3 regions of the Streptomyces sp. NPDC057137 genome follow, and region 1 is predicted to be linked to each of the others. Evidence: predicted binding sites of a transcription regulator. Region 1 holds the regulator's gene; each other region holds the start of a gene.
The links. Region 1 encodes HrcA, which represses chaperone genes, less so after heat shock. Its sites were predicted from a motif close to TTNGCACTCNGNNNNNCNGAGTGCNAA; they were not measured.

Region 1 (4,037 bases):
CGGGTCGAGTTTCGACGGGGTCATGACCTCGACATGGACGATCAGGTCGCCCCGGCCGCCGCCCCGCAGATGCGTGATGCCGCGGCCGTGGAGCGGGATCGACTGGCCCGACTGGGTGCCGGGACGGACGTCGATGTCCTCGACGCCGTCCAGCGTCTCCAGCGGACACTGCGTGCCCAGAGAGGCCGCCGTCATCGGGATGGTCACCGTGCAGTGCAGATCGTCGCCGCGCCGCTGGAACACCGCGTGCGGCAGCTCGTGGATCTCGACGTACAGGTCACCCGCCGGACCACCACCGGGCCCGACCTCGCCCTCGCCGGAGAGCTGGATACGGGTGCCGTTGTCGACGCCCGCCGGGATCTTGACCGTGAGCGTGCGGCGCGACCGGATGCGGCCGTCGCCGGCGCACTCGGGGCAGGGGGTCGGCACGACCGTACCGAAGCCCTGGCACTGCGGGCACGGCCGCGACGTCATGACCTGGCCCAGGAAGGACCGCGTGACCTGCGAGACCTCGCCGCGACCGCGGCACATGTCGCAGGTCTGCGCGGAGGTGCCGGGTGCGGCGCCCTCGCCCGAGCAGGTCGTACAGACGACCGCCGTGTCGACCTGGATGTCCTTGGTGGTGCCGAAGGCCGCCTCGTTGAGGTCGATCTCCAGCCGGATCATCGCGTCCTGGCCGCGCCGCGTGCGCGACCTCGGGCCACGCTGCTGCGACGTCCCGAAGAACGCGTCCATGATGTCGGAGAAGTTGCCGAAGCCACCGGCCCCGAAGCCGCCCGCGCCACCGCCCGCCTGTGAGAGCGGGTCGCCGCCGAGGTCGTAGACCTGCTTCTTCTGCGGGTCCGACAACACCTCGTACGCGGCGTTGATCTCCTTGAAGCGCTCCTGCGTCTTGGGATCGGGATTGACATCCGGGTGCAGCTCGCGGGCGAGCCTGCGGAATGCCTTCTTGATCTCGTCCTGTGATGCGTCGCGGCGTACGCCGAGTACGGCGTAGTAGTCCGTGGCCACTTACGACTCCGCCAGGATCTGTCCGACGTAACGTGCCACTGCGCGTACCGCTCCCATCGTTCCGGGGTAGTCCATGCGGGTCGGTCCGACCACGCCGAGTTTGGCGACTGCCTCGTCGCCCGAACCGTAGCCGACCGCGACGACGGACGTGGAGTTGAGGCCCTCGTGGGCGTTCTCGTGCCCGATTCGTACGGTCATGCCCGAGTCCTCGGCCTCGCCGAGCAGCCTGAGGAGCACGACCTGCTCCTCAAGTGCCTCCAGCACCGGCCGGATCGTCAGGGGGAAGTCGTGCCCGAAGCGCGTCAGATTGGCGGTGCCGCCGATCATCAGCCGCTCCTCGGTCTCCTCGACCAGTGTCTCCAGCAGCGTCGCGAGGACCGTGGACACCGTCCCCCGGTCCTCCATGTCGAAGGATTCGGGCAACTCCTGCACCAGCAGCGGCACATCGGAGAACCTGCGCCCCACGACCCGGGCGTTGAGCCGGGCCCGCAGATCCGCCAGCGATGTGTCGCCGAACGGCACCGGACAGTCGATCATGCGCTGCTCGACCCGGCCGGTGTCGGTGATCAGCACAAGCATCAGCCGCGCGGGGGCCAGCGAGAGCAGTTCCACATGCCGCACCGTCGAGCGGGTCAGCGAGGGGTACTGCACGACCGCGACCTGCCGGGTCAGCTGCGCGAGCAGCCGCACCGTACGGCCCACCACGTCGTCCAGGTCGACGGCGCTGTCGAGAAAGTTCTGGATGGCCCTGCGCTCCGGCGCCGACAGGGGCTTGACGCCCGCCAGCCGGTCGACGAAGAGCCGATAGCCCTTGTCCGTCGGAATGCGCCCCGCACTCGTGTGGGGCTGGGCGATGAAGCCCTCGTCCTCCAGGACCGCCATGTCGTTACGGACGGTGGCCGGGGAGACACCGAGCTTGTGCCGCTCGGTCAACGCCTTGGAGCCGACGGGCTCCTCGGTGCCGACATAGTCCTGGACGATGGCGCGCAACACCTCAAGCCTGCGTTCGCTCAGCATCGCGCACACCTCCAGCTCTGGGTCCTCGGATCCGGCCTGGCACTCGATGCGTAGGAGTGCCAGCATTCCCCGGCCCAGTGTACGGCCGTGAGGTACGCCCCTAGCAAGGCCGACCGGTCACGCTACCGCGCGGCACCGCCCGCCCCACCGATAGCGTCGCCGTATGAACGTCCGTTGGGAAGAGCACGGCTGGGAACGGATCGCACCGGGAGTCGGCAGACGGAGACTGCCTGGCTGGGATGCGACGGTCGGCCTCGTGGTCGGCGAGGACGCCGTCCTTCTGTACGACACGGGCTCGACGCTCCGTGAGGGCGCGGAGATCCGCGCGCAGGCGCAGGCGCTGTGCGGCGGGCGGCGCGTCACGCACATCGCGCTCAGCCACGCCCACTTCGACCATGTCCTGGGCACGGCGGCGTTCTCGGGCACCCAGGTCTACGGCGCGGTGGGCCTGGCGGAGCTGCTGCTCCACGACCGCGAGAGCCTGCGCGCCTCGGCCGTACGGCACGGGGTGTCCGCCTCCGACGCCGCCTCCGCGGTGGACGCGCTGGTCGTGCCGCACCACCCGGTGTCGGGCGAGTGGACGCTCGACCTCGGCGGGCGACAGGTACTTCTCGCCAATGTCGGCCCGGGGCACACCGGGCACGATCTGGCGCTGCTCGTCCCCGGCGACCGGGAGGTCGTCTTCTGCGGCGACCTGGTCGAGGAGTCGGGCGAGCCGCAGGCCGGCGACGACGCGATCCCGGCCCGCTGGCCGGCCGCGCTGGACCGGCTGCTGACGCTGGGCGGGGAGGACGCGGTGTACGTTCCCGGCCATGGCGCGGCCGTCGACGCGGCGTTCGTACGGGCGCAGCGGGGCGCGCTGGCCGCGCGTTTCGGCACGACGTAGCCCCCCTCGTGGCGCGGGCCCCGTTATCGTCTGCGGATGCGCAGTTACAGCCCCGATCTGACCCCGCCCTGGAAGCGTTCGAAGCCGGTGCCCGAGGTGCCCGCCGAACCGGATCTGGTGGTCGAGGAGGTGTCGACAGGCTTCTGCGGCGCGGTGATCCGCTGCGAGAAGACGGCCGAGGGCCCGACGGTCACCCTGGAGGACCGCTTCGGCAAGCACCGGGTGTTCCCGCTGGTGGAGCGGGGGTTCATGCTCGAGGGCCGGGTGGTCACCCTGGTCCGGCCCGCCGCCGCCGGCCCGGTCCGGCCGGCCCGTACGGCCTCCGGCTCGGTGGCCGTCCCGGGCGCGCGGGCGCGGGTGGCCCGTGCGGGGCGTATCTACGTCGAGGGGCGGCACGACGCGGAACTGGTCGAACGGGTCTGGGGCGACGACCTCCGGATCGAGGGCGTGGTCGTGGAGTACCTGGAGGGCATCGACGACCTCCCGGCGATCGTCGCGGATTTCGCCCCGGCACCGGACGCGCGCCTCGGCGTGCTGGTCGACCACCTGGTGCGCGGCTCCAAGGAGTCCCGCCTGGCCGAGCAGGTGACCGGGGACGACGTCCTGATCGTGGGCCACCCGTACATCGACGTCTGGGAAGCGGTGAAGCCGTCGTCGGTGGGCATCCCGGCGTGGCCGACGGTCCCGCGCGGCCAGGACTGGAAGACGGGGGTGTGCCGGGCTCTGGGCTGGCCGGAAAACACCGGTGCGGCGTGGCAGCGGATCCTGTCCTCGGTGCGGTCCTATCGGGACCTGGAGCCGGCGTTGCTGGGGCGGGTGGAGGAGCTGATCGACTTCGTGACGGAGCCGACGTCTGGCTGACCGGGTTGGTCTTGTGCCGGGTCCGCCCGGCGGCCGGGTTCGTCCTCAAGCGCCGGACGGGCTGGGTGAGTTGCGGTGGTCGGCTGACGGTCGGGGTTCGGGCCCTCCGGAGGGATATGTCCGGACGGCATGATTTACGGCGCGTGCAGGGCTCGTTGGACCCGAGGGAACCGGGCTTCTCACGCGCCACAAATCAGCCTGAGTGTCCGGACACACCCCTCCTGCGGCCCCGCCCCCCTCACGCCGGCACCGCGGGCTGTTC
Region 2 (4,037 bases), on a different contig from region 1:
GGCGTCGGGGGCGGGCGCGGCGCGCAGGTCGTACGTCATGACGTCCGCGCACACGACGGTCGGTGGCGGGGCGTCAGGTGCCAGCGCGGGGATGTTGTGCGCGGCGATCTCGCAGGTCGCGGGGTCGCGGTCGACCGCGGTCACGGCGAACCCCGCGCGGGCCAGCTCGATCGCGTCGCCGCCCACGCCGCAGCACAGGTCCGTGATCCGCGCCGGGCCGGGGCCCGGGAGGCCGATGTCCCGGAACCGGCCGGCCCGGTGGGCGGCGACCGAGGTGCGGGTGGCCTGCTCGACGCCGTGCGGCGTGAAGTACATGCGGTACGCGTCCCGTTCGCCGAACTTCGCGACCGCCCGCTGCCGCAGCCGGGCCTGCGCGAGGGCCGCCGAGACCAGCTCGGCGGGATGGTCGCGGCGCAGCCGGGTCGCCAGCGCCAGCTCCTGCGCCGGGTCGTGGTCGCGGAGGGCGGCGAGCAGGGCCTGGCCCTCGTCGGAGAGCAGAGGGGCGAGCGGCGAGGGGGAGTCGGTCACCGGGCCATTGTGGGCCAGCCGGGGGACCGTCATCGCTTCCCGGCGGTGTCGGCCGGGCGCGTGGGCCGGGCGCTGACAGGATGCGGCGCCATGCAACTAGTAAGACAAAAGGACGAAAAGGCCGCAGAGTCACGGAAAAGACACCCGGGCGGACGGGCGCGCGGGATCGCCGCCGTACTCCTGATCGCCGCACTCGGCTCCGCCTGCGCGGCGGAGACCGACGACCGGGGCGGCGGCGGTCACGCCGGCCACGGTGGTCACAGCGGGGACGGCGGTGGCGGTGGCGGCGGGCCGGTGGAGTCCGCCTCCGTGAAGCCGGGCCGGGCCGGCCCCGGGCCGGGGACCGACGCCGCGAAGAAGGCCGACGCCGCCGCTGCCGTCAAGGCCCAGGCGCTCCGCGCCGTGGCCGCCAAGAAGTGGAAGCTCGCCAAGACCCCGCTCGCCGCGCCCGCGCCGCCCGCCGTGAAGCCGCGCATCACCACCCGCAAGGGCTTCGAGGTCACGGGAGGCGCGACCCTGCCGCCGGTCTTCACCACCGTCCCGACGAAGGAGAAGGTCGTCTTCCTGACGATCGACGACGGCGCCGAGAAGGACCCCCGACTGCTGCGCATGATGGACGAGTTGAAGATCCCGTACAGCGCCTTCCTCAGCGACTACGTCATCAACGACAACTACGCCTACTTCAAGAAGATGCAGGCGCGCGGTGTCTCCCTGCACAACCACACGCTCACCCACCCCTACCTCCCCGGACTCTCCTACGAGGAGCAGAAGCGGGAGATCTGCGGGCAGCAGGACAAGATCAAGAAGCAGTACGGGAAGCGGCCCGAGCTCTTCCGGCCGCCGTACGGCAACTACAACGCCGGCACCCTGCGCGCCGCCAAGTCCTGCGGCGTCAAGGCGGTTCCGCTGTGGTCGTCCGAGGCGTTCCCCGACCACATGGAGTGGCGCGAGTGGGACCGGGACCTGCATCCCGGCGACATCGTCCTCACGCACTTCCGCGGGGAGGAGGACTGGAAGGGCTCGATGCCCGACATGATCCGGCACGTCATGAAGACGATCACCGACAAGGGTTACGCGGTGGCGAAGCTGGAGGACTACGTCTAGGGCTTGTCTCTCGGGTCAGGCCGGGCCGGGCCGGGCGCGGTCAGGTCGGGCCGGGCCAGGTCGGGTCGGGCCGGTTCCGCTGACGCCCCTGCGCCGGTGCAGGGGCGTCACGCATGTTCAGCGGACCACGTCGAAGACGTTCTTCTGCAGGCCGTTCGCGTACGCCTCGTGCTCGACCAGCCGCAGCTTCTGCGCGTCCTTGTCCGTGGCGCTGAACAGCCGCTTGCCCGCGCCGAGAAGCAGCGGGAAGACGAGCAGGTGGTACCGGTCGATCAGACCGGCGTCCGAGAGGTTCCGGTTCAGCTCGGCGCTGCCGTGGACGATGATCGGGCCGCCCTCGGTCTCCTTCAGCGCGGCGACCTCGTCGAGCGACCGCAGGATCGCGATCGGGCCCCAGTCCGCGACCAGGGCGTCGTCGGTGAGGGTGGTGGACACCACGTACTTCGGCATCTTCTTGTACTCGGCGAACTCCTCCATGCCCGGCCAGACCGGGCTGAACGCCTCGTAACTGGTCCGTCCCAGCAGCACGGCCGTGGCCTCCTCCTGCTCCCGGCCCTTGATCTCGAAGGCCTCCGGCAGGAACTCCACGTCCTTGAAGGTCCAGCCGGAGTTCCGGTAGCCCGGCTCGCCGCCCGGGGCCTCCACGACGCCGTCGAGCGAGACGAAGGCGGTGCTGATCAGTGTGCGCATCGAAGATCTCCTGGGGTGTCTTGTGCTCTGGTTCTCACTGGGTGGGGCCGGCCGTGCCGGCCTCGCAGCCGCAGTGTGCCAACTCTCACTGACAGACCGTGGACCACGGCGAAACTCATCGGTGCCGACGCGCCGGAGGTACCCGAAGGCGCCGGATCGCGCCCGCCACGGCGCCGGATCGCGCCCGCCACGGCGCCGGATCGCGTCGCCGCGCGCGGGCTCGATTGGCACTCAGCTTGACCGAGTGCTAATCGCGGTCATAGTGTCAGGCCTGGCACTCCCCACTGGAGAGTGCCAATGCGTGACAGGACAGGTCCGGCACCCGCGACGACGGATCGATCCAGGTCACGCCACCCAGACAGTTAACCCCGTGAGATCTCCGAAGGGGGAGGTCGGATCGTGACGACCGCCAGCTCCAAGGTTGCCATCAAGCCGCTCGAGGACCGCATTGTGGTCCAGCCGCTCGACGCAGAGCAGACCACGGCCTCTGGCCTGGTTATTCCGGACACTGCCAAGGAGAAGCCCCAGGAGGGCGTCGTCCTGGCCGTCGGTCCGGGTCGCTTCGAGAACGGCGAGCGGCTTCCGCTCGACGTTTCCGTCGGCGACGTCGTTCTGTACAGCAAGTACGGCGGCACTGAGGTGAAGTACAGCGGCGAGGAGTACCTCGTCCTCTCGGCTCGCGACGTGCTCGCGATCATCGAGAAGTAATTTCCACAGTCTGCTGTGAACTGCGCCCCTGGCCCCCGCATCGCCGGGTGGTCCGGGGCGTAGTTCGTTGTTCGTTCGAGAGGACAAGAGAAAGCTCCCATGGCGAAGATCCTGAAGTTCGACGAGGACGCCCGTCGCGCCCTTGAGCGCGGCGTCAACAAGCTTGCCGACACGGTGAAGGTGACGATCGGCCCCAAGGGCCGCAACGTCGTCATCGACAAGAAGTTCGGCGCCCCGACCATCACCAACGACGGTGTCACGATCGCCCGCGAGGTCGAGCTCGACGACCCGTACGAGAACCTCGGCGCCCAGCTCGTGAAGGAGGTGGCGACCAAGACCAACGACATCGCGGGTGACGGCACCACCACCGCCACCGTGCTGGCGCAGGCGCTGGTCCGCGAGGGCCTGCGCAACGTCGCCGCCGGCGCCTCCCCGGCCGCCCTGAAGAAGGGCATCGACGCCGCCGTCGCCGCCGTCTCCAAGGAACTCCTGGAGACCGCCCGCCCGATCGACGACAAGTCCGACATCGCTGCCGTGGCCGGGCTCTCCGCCCAGGACCCGCAGGTCGGCGAGCTCATCGCCGAGGCGATGGACAAGGTCGGCAAGGACGGTGTCATCACCGTCGAGGAGTCCAACACCTTCGGCATGGAGCTGGAGTTCACCGAGGGCATGGCCTTCGACAAGGGCTACCTCTCGCCGTACATGGTGACCGACCAGGAGCGTATGGAGGCCGTCCTCGACGACCCGTACATCCTGATCAACCAGGGCAAGATCGCCTCCATCCAGGACATGCTCCCGCTGCTGGAGAAGGTCATCCAGGCGGGTGGCTCCCGGCCGCTGCTGATCATCGCCGAGGACGTCGAGGGCGAGGCGCTCTCCACCCTCGTCGTCAACAAGATCCGTGGCACCTTCAACGCCGTCGCGGTGAAGGCCCCCGGCTTCGGTGACCGCCGCAAGGCCATGCTCGGCGACATCGCCACCCTCACGGGCGCGACCGTCATCGCCGA
Region 3 (4,037 bases), on a different contig from region 1:
CCGGCACCACTGACGCCCCCGTGGATCTCGGACCCGCCGCCGCCCTCTCGTGCCGCGAATGCGGGGAACGCTTCGAACTCGGCCCGATCTTCGCCTGTCAGAGCTGTTTCGGCCCGCTCGAAGTGGCCTACGACCTGCCGACCGACGGCCCGGACGAGCTGAAGAAGCGCATCGCCGCCGGTCCCGACAACATCTGGCGCTACGCCCCGCTGCTGCCCGTCCCCGCCGACGTGGCGTCGAAGCCGAACATCAACCCCGGCTTCACCAAGCTCGTCAAGGCCGACAACCTCGCCCGTGAGCTGGGCGTCACCGGCGGCCTGTACGTGAAGGACGACTCCGGCAACCCGACGCACTCCTTCAAGGACCGCGTCGTCGCCATCGCCGTCGAGGCGGCCCGTGCCTTCGGCTTCACCACGCTCTCCTGCTCCTCCACCGGCAACCTCGCGGGCGCCGTCGGCGCCGCCGCGGCGCGCGCCGGCTTCCGCTCCTGTGTCTTCATCCCGCACGACCTGGAGCAGGGCAAGGTCGTCATGGCCGCGATCTACGGCGGCGAACTCGTCGGTATCGAGGGCAACTACGACGACGTCAACCGCTTCTGCTCCGAGCTGATCGGCGACCCGCTGGGCGAGGGCTGGGGCTTCGTCAACGTCAACCTCCGCCCGTACTACGGGGAGGGCTCCAAGACCCTCGCGTACGAGATCTGCGAGCAGCTCGGCTGGGAGCTGCCCGACCAGCTCGTCATCCCGGTCGCGTCGGGCTCGCAGCTGACGAAGATCGACAAGGGGCTCAAGGAGCTGATCGCCCTCGGCCTGGTCGAGGACAAGCCGTACAAGATCTTCGGCGCGCAGGCCGAGGGCTGTTCGCCGGTGTCGGTCGCCTTCAAGGCCGGCCACGATGTCGTACGGCCGCAGAAGCCGGACACGATCGCCAAGTCGCTGGCGATCGGCAACCCGGCCGACGGCCCGTACGTCCTGGACATCGCCCGCCGCACGGGCGGCGCCGTGGAGGACGTGAACGACGAGCAGATCGTGGACGCGATCAAGCTGCTCGCGCGGACCGAGGGGATCTTCGCCGAGACGGCGGGCGGGGTGACCGTGGGTGTGACGCGCAAGCTCATCGAGGCGGGTCTGCTCGACCCGGCGCTCACGACGGTCGTGCTGAACACCGGTGACGGGCTCAAGACGCTGGACGCGGTGGCCGCGACGTCGCAGGCGACCGCGACGATTCCGCCGAGCCTCGACGCGTTCCGTGCGGCGGGTCTGGCGCGTTGAGCCTCTCACCAACCCGCTACTTCCCGGAAGGCAGAAACCGATGAGCGTGAACGTCCGCATCCCCACCATCCTCCGTACGTACACCGGCGGGAAGGCCGAGGTCCCGGCGGAGGGTGCGACCCTCTCCCAGGTCATCGCGTCCCTGGAGGCGAGCCACCCGGGCATCGCCGCCCGCGTCCTGGACGACGACGGCAAGCTGCGGCGCTTCGTCAACGTGTACGTGAACGACGACGACGTCCGCTTCGAGCAGGGCCTGGAGACGGCCACGCCGGACGGCGCCGGCATCTCGATCATCCCGGCGGTCGCCGGCGGCTGAACAGCACGCACGGTGAACGGTGTTGCCCCCTCCGCAAGAGAAGCGGAGGGGGCAATTCCATGAGGTTGAACGCGGTACAGTTGGGGTAGCCCCGCCGCCGACCCCGCCGCGACTGTGCCCCGCGCATATGAGTTCGCGACAAGATGCGGTCGAAGTGTGGACGCTGTTTGCGCGGTTCCTTGCGCTTTGCCCGGCCCGACTTGCCCTGGTAGCCCGGCAATTCACCTCTTTGCGTGTTCCGCCATGCCCAGAATTCTCGTCCGATTGACCTGTTGCAGAGGGCAGTTGGGCAGATACATTCAGCCGCGGTCGACGCGTTCCGGCGCGAAGTGCGGTCCCGCGCAGGGGCCAGTAATAGGGGAGTTAGGCATGGCTCAGGGCACCGTCAAGTGGTTCAACGCGGAGAAGGGCTACGGCTTCATCGCGGTCGACGGTGGTGCGGATGTTTTCGTCCACTACAGCGCGATCCAGATGGACGGCTACCGCACCCTTGAAGAAGGTCAGCGAGTTGAGTTCGAGATCTCGCAGGGCCAGAAGGGTCCGCAGGCGGACATGGTCAAGCTCGCCGTCTGATTCCGGCGCGATCGGCCAACGACGCACTCACGCATGAGGGGCCCGTATCCCGGCAAGGGGTACGGGCCCCTCACGCGTGCGCGCGCGGCTGTGGGAGGGGCTCGGGAGGGGCTGTGGTCACTCGGGAGTCGCTTGCACTCTCGGGGGTCGAGTGCTAATCATTGGCGTTAGCACTCTGCTAGTGAGAGTGACAACTTATGGACCGGGTCAGCGAGGCCCGGGAGCCTGTGGGGCAAGGAACCGCAAGGCTCTCAGGCCGTCCGTCGCGGGCGCCGACACGGTCCGGAGAATCCACCCCCTGTCCGGGAGGACCACTTCACATGGCCAAGATCATCGCGTTCGACGAGGAGGCACGGCGCGGTCTCGAGCGCGGGATGAACCAGCTCGCCGACGCCGTCAAGGTCACCCTTGGCCCCAAGGGCCGAAACGTCGTCCTCGAGAAGAAGTGGGGCGCCCCCACGATCACCAACGATGGTGTTTCCATCGCCAAGGAGATCGAGCTCGAGGACCCGTACGAGAAGATCGGCGCCGAGCTGGTCAAGGAAGTCGCCAAGAAGACGGATGACGTCGCCGGTGACGGTACGACCACCGCGACCGTCCTGGCCCAGGCCCTGGTCCGCGAGGGCCTGCGCAACGTGGCCGCCGGCGCCAACCCGATGGCCCTCAAGCGCGGTATCGAGAAGGCCATCGAGGCCGTCTCCGGTGCGCTCCTTGAGCAGGCCAAGGATGTGGAGACCAAGGAGCAGATCGCTTCGACGGCCTCCATCTCCGCCGCCGACACCCAGATCGGCGAGCTCATCGCCGAGGCGATGGACAAGGTCGGCAAGGAAGGCGTCATCACCGTCGAGGAGTCGCAGACCTTCGGTCTCGAGCTTGAGCTCACCGAGGGCATGCGCTTCGACAAGGGCTACATCTCGGCGTACTTCGCCACCGACATGGAGCGTATGGAGGCGTCGCTCGACGACCCGTACATCCTGATCGTCAACTCCAAGATCGGCAGCGTCAAGGACGTTCTGCCGCTCCTGGAGAAGGTCATCCAGTCGGGCAAGCCGCTGCTGATCATCGCCGAGGACGTCGAGGGCGAGGCGCTGTCCACGCTCGTCGTCAACAAGATCAAGGGCACCTTCAAGTCCGTCGCCGTCAAGGCCCCGGGCTTCGGTGACCGCCGCAAGGCGATGCTGAACGACATCGCCATCCTCACGGGCGGCACGGTCATCTCCGAGGAGGTCGGCCTCAAGCTGGAGAACGCCGGTCTCGACCTGCTGGGCCGTGCCCGCAAGGTCGTCATCACCAAGGACGAGACCACCATCGTCGACGGTGCCGGTGACAGCGAGCAGGTCGCCGGTCGCGTGAGCCAGATCCGCGCCGAGATCGAGAACTCGGACTCGGACTACGACCGCGAGAAGCTCCAGGAGCGCCTCGCGAAGCTGGCCGGCGGCGTGGCCGTCATCAAGGCCGGCGCCGCGACCGAGGTCGAGCTCAAGGAGCGCAAGCACCGCATCGAGGACGCGGTGCGCAACGCCAAGGCCGCCGTCGAGGAGGGCATCGTCGCCGGTGGTGGCGTGGCTCTGCTCCAGGCCGGCTCGGTGTTCGAGAAGCTCGAGCTCGAAGGCGACGAGGCGACGGGTGCGAACATCGTCAAGCTCGCGCTGGAGGCTCCGCTCAAGCAGATCGCCGTCAACGGTGGTCTCGAGGGTGGCGTCATCGTCGAGAAGGTCCGCAACCTGCCGATCGGTCACGGCCTCAACGCCGCGACCGGCGAGTACGTGGACATGATCGCCGAGGGCATCATCGACCCCGCGAAGGTCACGCGTTCCGCGCTGCAGAACGCGGCGTCCATCGCGGCGCTGTTCCTCACCACCGAGGCCGTCATCGCC

Region 2: groES (co-chaperone GroES) is a predicted target of HrcA. The motif match lies at 2,547-2,573, and genes of this name have one in related genera.
Region 3: groL (chaperonin GroEL) is a predicted target of HrcA. The motif match lies at 2,328-2,354, and genes of this name have one in related genera.

What each region holds. Positions count from the first base shown of each region.
Region 1 is NZ_JBHUUW010000049.1:164-4,200, forward strand. It holds gene dnaJ (molecular chaperone DnaJ) at 1-1,011, opposite strand, end outside; gene hrcA (heat-inducible transcriptional repressor HrcA) at 1,012-2,028, opposite strand; gene ACFT9I_RS29400 (MBL fold metallo-hydrolase) at 2,192-2,914, shown strand; gene ACFT9I_RS29405 (DUF3097 domain-containing protein) at 2,951-3,775, shown strand.
Region 2 is NZ_JBHUUW010000095.1:5,465-9,501, forward strand. It holds gene ACFT9I_RS37480 (SAM-dependent methyltransferase) at 1-561, opposite strand, end outside; gene ACFT9I_RS37485 (polysaccharide deacetylase family protein) at 619-1,632, shown strand; gene ACFT9I_RS37490 (dihydrofolate reductase family protein) at 1,750-2,322, opposite strand; gene groES (co-chaperone GroES) at 2,722-3,030, shown strand; gene groL (chaperonin GroEL) at 3,130-4,037, shown strand, end outside.
Region 3 is NZ_JBHUUW010000005.1:5,330-9,366, reverse strand. It holds gene thrC (threonine synthase) at 1-1,271, shown strand, start outside; gene ACFT9I_RS06025 (ubiquitin-like small modifier protein 1) at 1,312-1,587, shown strand; gene ACFT9I_RS06020 (cold-shock protein) at 1,957-2,160, shown strand; gene groL (chaperonin GroEL) at 2,481-4,037, shown strand, end outside.